2 regions of the Bradyrhizobium sp. 191 genome follow, and region 2 is predicted to be linked to the other one. Evidence: riboswitches for the same ligand, from Rfam matches in the RefSeq annotation. Region 2 holds a riboswitch; the other holds the start of a gene.

Region 1 (3,408 bases), 1.2 Mb from region 2:
ATCGGGCCGCAAACGCTGTGGCGCGATGGATTCTCAGATGCGCAATTGCGCATCATAGCTCGATGCTTCGCATCGCCCCGGAATGACGCCTACGGCGTCATCTCCCCCCGCCCCTGCTCAGCAAGAACACCGCCTGTTCGCCGAACATGTTCCACACCCACCAGGGCAGGTTCAGCGGCACCGGGCGGCCGTAGAGATCGAGCGCGACGGAGCGCTCCATCTTGACGTTGATCTCGTCGCAGAGCTCGACGAAATCCTTGATCGTACAGAAATGGATGTTGGCGGTGTCGTACCAGGTCGCCGGCAGGTTCTCCGTGCGCGGCATGTGGCCGCCGATCAGGAGCTGCAGCCGCATCTTCCAGAAGCCAAAATTCGGGAACGAGACGATGGCCCGGCGGCCGATGCGCAACAGATTCTCCAGCACCACGCGCGGCTGCCGCGTCGCCTGCAGCGTCTGCGACAGGATCACGTAGTCGAAGGCGTCGTCGGGATAGTTGACGAGGTCGGTGTCGGCGTCGCCCTGCACCACCGCGAGCCCCTTGGCGACGCAGCGGTTGACGCCCTCGCGCGACAGCTCGATGCCACGCCCGTCGATGCCGCGGGTCTCAAGCAGCTGAAGCAGGTCGCCCTCGCCGCAGCCGACGTCGAGCACCTTCGAGCCCGGCTTGACCATCTCGGCGACCAGCAGATGATCGGCGCGATAATCACCGGGCGGCTTGGTCGCGGCACCGTCCAGCGGCAACACTTCCTGCACGGGCATCTTAGCTACCCTTCAATCCGCGGGCCTTGCCTGCCGATTGCAGGAAGGCGCGGGAGATGTCGAAGAATTCGGGCACGTCGAGCAGGAAGGCGTCGTGGCCGCGATCGGTTTCAATCTCCGCGAACGACACCCGCGCGCTCGACGCGTTCAGCGCGTGCACCAGCGCGCGCGATTCCGAGGTCGGGAACAGCCAGTCGCTGGTGAAGGAGACCACGCAGAAGCGGGTCTGGATTCCCGCAAACGCCTTCGCCAGCACGCCGCCATGGTCGGCCGCGATGTCGAAATAGTCCATCGCGCGCGTCAGATAGAGATAGGAGTTGGCGTCGAAGCGCTCGACGAAGGACGAGCCCTGGTAACGCAGATAGCTTTCGACCTGGAAATCCGCGTCGAACGAGAAGGTCGGCAGCTCGCGGTCCTGCATGCGCCGGCCGAACTTGCGATGCAGTGCCGCGTCCGAGAGATAGGTGATGTGCGCCGCCATCCGCGCCACCGCGAGCCCGCGATGCGGATGGATGCCCTGATCGGCATAGCCGCCGCCATGCCAATCGGGGTCGGCCATCACGGCCTGCCGCCCGAGTTCGTGGAAGGCGATGTTCTGCGCCGAGTGCCGCGTCGCGCAGGCAATCGCCAGCGCGGAGAACACGCGGGCAGGATAGGCCGAGGTCCATTGCAGCACCTGCATGCCGCCCATCGAGCCGCCGACGACGGCAAACAGCGTGTCGATGCCGAGCCGGTCGATCAGCATCGCCTGCGCGCGCACCATGTCGGGGATGGTGATGACGGGGAAATCCAGGCCCCAGACCTTGCCGGTGGCGGGATTGATCGACGCCGGCCCGGTCGAGCCCATGCAGCCGCCGATCACGTTGGAGCAGATGATGAAGTAGTGCTTGGGATCGATGGGCCGGCCGGGGCCGACCAGCGTCTCCCACCAGCCAGGCTTGCCGGTGACGGGATGCACATTGGCGACGTGCTGGTCGCCAGTCAGCGCATGGCAGATCAGAACGGCGTTAGAGCGATCGGCGTTGAGCTCGCCATAGGTCTGGTAGGCGATCTGGAACGGGGTGAGATCGACGCCGCAATCGAGCCGCAGCGGCTGCTCGGTGCCGAAATGCACGACCTGCGAGCTCGGGTGATCCACCTCGTGCGACCGTTCGTCGGCGCTGATCGCAGGACTGGGTACAGACTTGACGCCAACCATCATCGACCTCGTTTGCGACTGCCGTCAGACCGCCGCTGGAATCAGGCCATGAAAAACCCGGCCTGAACGATAGGTTCGGCCGGGATCGGAAGCGTCCCCGGCCTGTTTAGCGAGTTTTTTAACGTGGCTGCAAGCCGGCCGGCTCAAATGACCACGGAACAAGCAAAAGCTACCGTCTTGGGCGGTTTTCGTCAAGTCGCGGTCCGGATCGGCCCAATTCGCCTGTCTCGCGTCGACCGGAAAGGACCTCATTTCTCTTTGCTTTCGCCGCCCCGACTGCCTAATCAGGACATCCCCCATCGCAATGATCGACGACCAGACATGTCCCAACGTCCGCCCGCGCCACCATCGCTCCAGGAATTGCGCAAGGAGATCGACGCGATCGACGAGAGCATGCATCGCCTGCTGATGCAGCGCGGCGACATCATCGACCGCCTGATCCAGGTGAAGCAGACCCAGGAGGTCGGCTCGGCATTTCGGCCTGCGCGCGAGGCCTCCATGATGCGCGAGATCGTGCAGCGTCATCGCGGCATCCTGCCGCTCGACACGGTCGAGAGCATCTGGCGCGTCATCATCTCGACCTTCACCTATGTGCAGGCGCCGTTCTCCGTGCATGCCGACATCTCGGTGAGCGAGCCGGCGATGCGTGATTCCGCGCGCTTCCATTTCGGCTTCACGGTGCCTTACGTCGCGCATTTCAGTGCGCAGGCCGCGGTCGAGGCGGTGGCGAAATCCAAGGGCGACCTGGCGCTGGTCTCGGCGACCTCCAGCCGCACGCCGTGGTGGCTCTCGCTGGAGGAAGCTGGCGCGCCGAAGATCATCGCGCGAATGCCCTTCGTCGAACGTGCCGATCATCCGGCGGCGATGCCGGTGTTCGCGGTCTCGCGCGTCCCCGACAGCGCCCTGGTGACGGAGGTCGAGACCTTCAGCGTGCGCGTCTCCGGGTGGAACGCCGAGGTCGCGCGCGCCCTGTCGCCGCTCGCCGAGATCGTGGCGGTGCCCGATACCGCCTTCGATGGCGCGGCGCTGCTGGTCTCGGTCACCAGCACGACCAGCATCGACAAGATCAGGGCTGCCCTGATCGAGGCGGGGGCCTCGGTACGCTCCACGGCTCTCGTCGGCAGCCACGCAACACGCTATACGGTGCCCCCGACCGGGGCGAAATCGTAAATCGCGCGCCTCGCCATTTCGGAGTTGAAGATGTCCCGCCCCGTGCCGAATCCCGGCATTCTCGATATTGCGCCCTACACCCCCGGCAAGAGCCCGGTGCCGGAGCCGGGCCGCAAGGTGTTCAAGCTCTCGGCCAACGAGACGCCGTTCGGCCCCTCGCCCAAGGCGATCGAGGCGTTCAAGCGCGTGGCGGATCATCTGGAGGACTATCCGGAAGGCACCTCGCGCGTGCTGCGCGAGGCGATCGGCCGTTCTTTCGGGCTCGATCCCAACCGCATCA
Region 2 (3,408 bases):
TGCTTCGCTCAGCTGCTGGGTGACGACATCATTCGTTCCGTCGGCCAGATCAAGCTCGGGGTGAACGTGCCCGCGGACGTGCGGACGTACCGGCCGATGTGAGAGGGCGAATAGGGAATGGCGAGTAGCGAATAGATCGACCTATTCGCCAGTCACTATTCGCCATTCGCCATTCACGCCTTCTCCAGCGCCGCCGTCAGATCCTCGATCAGATCGTCGGCATGTTCGAGCCCCGCGGAGAGGCGAATGAACCCCTCGCTGATCCCGAGGGCGGCGCGGTCCTCCGGCTTCAGGCGCTGATGCGTCGTCGTCGCCGGATGCGTGACGAGGCTCTTGGCGTCGCCGAGATTGTTCGAGATCTTCGCCAGCTTCAATTCGTTGAGCACGCGGAACGCGGCCTGCTTGCCGCCCTTGACCTCGAAGCCGACCAGGGTCGAGCCGCCGCGCATCTGCTTCTTCACCAAAGCTGCCTGCGGATGATCGGCGCGGCCGGGATAGACCAGCCGCGAGATCTTCGGATGGCTCGCCAGCACCTCGGCGATGCGCGCTGCGGTCTCGGTCTGCGCGCGCACGCGCACGCCCAGCGTCTCCAGGCCCTTGAGCAGGACCCAGGCATTGAACGGCGAGATCGAGGGGCCGGTCTGGCGCATGAAATTGTGGATGTGCTCGGCGATAAAGGCTTCCGACGACAGGATGATGCCGCCGAGGCAGCGGCCCTGGCCGTCGATATGCTTGGTCGCGGAATAGACCACGACGTCGGCCCCTAGCGCGAGCGGGCTCTGCCAGATCGGCGTCGCGAACACGTTGTCGACCACGAGACGCGCGCCGCCCTTGTGCGCGATCTCGGCGATTCCGGGGATGTCGAGCACGTCGAGGGTCGGGTTGGTCGGGCTCTCCAGGAAGAACGTTTTCGTGTTGGGCTTCAGCGCGCGCTGCCATTGGTCGAGATCGAGCCCGTCGACCAGCGTGGTCTCGATGCCGTAGCGCGGCAACAAGTCCTGGATGACGTAGAGGCACGAGCCGAACAGGGCGCGCGAAGCCACGACGTGATCGCCGGCTTTGAGCGGTGCGAGGATCGCGGTCGTCACCGCGGCCATGCCGGTCGCCGCCGAGCGGGCGGCTTCGGCGCCCTCGAGCTCGATCATGCGGCGCTCGAACATCGCGATGGTGGGGTTGGAGTAGCGCGAATAGATGAAGCCGGGGTCCTCGCCCTTGAACCGCGCCTCGCACTCCTCGGCGCTGTTGTAGACGTAGCCTTGGGTGAGGAACAGCGCCTCCGACGTCTCGCCAAATTGCGAGCGCAGGGTCCCGGAATGGACCAGGCGGGTTTCGGGACGGTAGTTGGTAGGCGACTTCGACATAGGACCCTCCGACATGACCATTCGACACGCAAACGGTCACAAAAAAACCGGCCTGGATATCTCCACTGGCCGGGATCACAGAGGTCCCCGGCCTGTTTAGCGATTTATTTAACGTGGCTGCAAGCCGGCCGGCTCAAATCACCACGGGATAAGTGATGCTCATATTCCGCAATGCCCTTTCCGTCAAGACATCCATCGGCTAGCCGTAAAAGGCTGATATTTCCCGCATGTTGGGATGCAAGCGAGCCCTGATGAGGACCCCCGGTTGACGTTCACGGTCGCCGCCGACGCCAATGGTATCCTGCCCGACCGCATGATCGCGGCGATGGCGGAAGCGGGCCTCATCCTGCCCGAATACGACTTCGTCGAAAGCCAGATCCAGCCGGCGAGCCTCGATTTACGTCTGGGCGATATCGCCTATCGCGTCCGCGCCAGCTTCCTGCCAGGTCCCGGCGCCACGGTCGCCGAACGCATCGATGAATTGAAGCTGCACGAGTTCAGCCTCGCCGACGGCGCGGTGCTGGAGACCAACTGCGTCTACATCGTGCCGCTGCTGGAAAGCCTGGCGCTGCCGCCGGAGATCGTCGCTGCCGCCAATCCGAAAAGCTCGACCGGCCGGCTCGACGTCTTCACGCGCGTGATCGCCGACGGCACCCGCCGCTTCGACATGATCGGCGCCGGCTATCATGGCCCGCTTTATGCCGAGATCAGCCCGAAGACCTTTCCGGTGCTGGTGCGCGAAGGCTCGCGCCTGTCGCAGGTGCGCTTCCGCACCGGCGATGCCATCCTCAATGCCGACGAGCTCGATGCGCTGCACGCCAGCGAGCGTCTCGTCGACATCGACGATGCCGACCTTTCCGGCGGTGTCGCCGTCTCCGTCGACCTCTCCGGCGAGAAGGCGAGCGGCTTCGTCGGCTATCGCGCCAAGCGCCACACCGGTGTCGTCGACGTCGATCGCCGCTCCGGCTATGCGGTCGAAGACTTCTGGGAGCCGATCTCGGCCCGCCCCGACGGCACCCTCATCCTCGATCCCGGCGAGTTCTACATCCTCGCCTCCAAGGAAGCTGTGCAGGTGCCGCCCGACTACGCCGCGGAGATGGTGCCGTTCGATCCTTTGGTGGGCGAGTTCCGCGTGCACTATGCCGGATTCTTCGACCCCGGCTTCGGCTATGCCGGCGCCGGCGGGCAGGGCGCGCGCGCCGTGCTTGAGGTGCGCTCGCGCGAAGTGCCGTTCATCCTCGAGCACGGCCAGATCGTCGGCCGCCTCGTCTATGAAAAGATGCTCGCCCGCCCCGACGCGATGTACGGCCAGCGCATCGGTTCCAACTACCAGGCGCAGGGCCTCAAACTATCGAAGCATTTCCGGGTGTGACGACACCCTCTACTGTCATGCCTCGGCTTGACCGGGGCATCAGTACGCCGCAGCCTCTCGATTTGATCACTGACGCCTCGGAATGCTGGATCGCCCGCCGCAGTGCGCAGGTGCGCACAAGGCGACCGATGACACCGAATGTGTGTCAGGACGCGACGCAAATCAGGGCCCCATGCGAGGTGACGAGATGAGCAATCCATCCGATCTCGACGCAAGCATCATCGAAGACGTTGCGGACGCGCTGATCTATTCGGATCGCTCCGGCACGATCATGCGCTGGAATCGCGCGTCCGCCGCCCTGTTCGGCTTCTCCGCCGCGGACGCGCTGGGCCAGAACCTCGACCTGATCATTCCCGAGCATCTGCGCGCCGCGCACTGGAAAGGCTTCGAGGCCGCGCTGGCGAGCGGGGTGATGAAGCTGGCGGGCAAGCCGACACTGACCCGCGCGCTGCACAAGAGCGGGCGCAAGCTCTACATCGAGATGACCTTCGCGCTGGTGCGTGACGCCGGCAGGTCCGTGCAGGGATCGGTCGCGATGGCGCGCGACGTCACCGAGCGCGTCGAGCGCGAGCGCGCGGCGAAGCTTGCGCAAAATTCGTGATGCGGAATTGACGGGCCGGCGTGCAGGGCGCCCTGCGCGAGCGTCAGGTTGCCTGTCCCCGGGGGCGGTGACAC

The links. Region 2 has a riboswitch for S-adenosylmethionine ahead of IVB23_RS23165 (O-succinylhomoserine sulfhydrylase). Riboswitches for the same ligand answer to the same signal wherever they lie in the genome.
Region 1: it holds a riboswitch for S-adenosylmethionine, as region 2 does, so the genes downstream of both, IVB23_RS17505 (homoserine O-acetyltransferase) here and IVB23_RS23165 (O-succinylhomoserine sulfhydrylase) in region 2, are expected to answer to the same signal.

What each region holds. Positions count from the first base shown of each region.
Region 1 is NZ_CP064692.1:3,772,960-3,776,367, forward strand. Features, by position in the region: gene metW (methionine biosynthesis protein MetW) at 98-760, opposite strand; gene IVB23_RS17505 (homoserine O-acetyltransferase) at 762-1,958, opposite strand; SAM riboswitch at 2,044-2,123, opposite strand; gene IVB23_RS17510 (chorismate mutase) at 2,280-3,128, shown strand; gene hisC (histidinol-phosphate transaminase) at 3,159-3,408, shown strand, end outside.
Region 2 is NZ_CP064692.1:5,003,194-5,006,601, forward strand. Features, by position in the region: gene IVB23_RS23160 (SGNH/GDSL hydrolase family protein) at 1-102, shown strand, start outside; gene IVB23_RS23165 (O-succinylhomoserine sulfhydrylase) at 174-1,361, opposite strand; SAM riboswitch at 1,437-1,516, opposite strand; gene IVB23_RS23170 (2'-deoxycytidine 5'-triphosphate deaminase) at 1,627-2,733, shown strand; gene IVB23_RS23175 (PAS domain S-box protein) at 2,921-3,334, shown strand.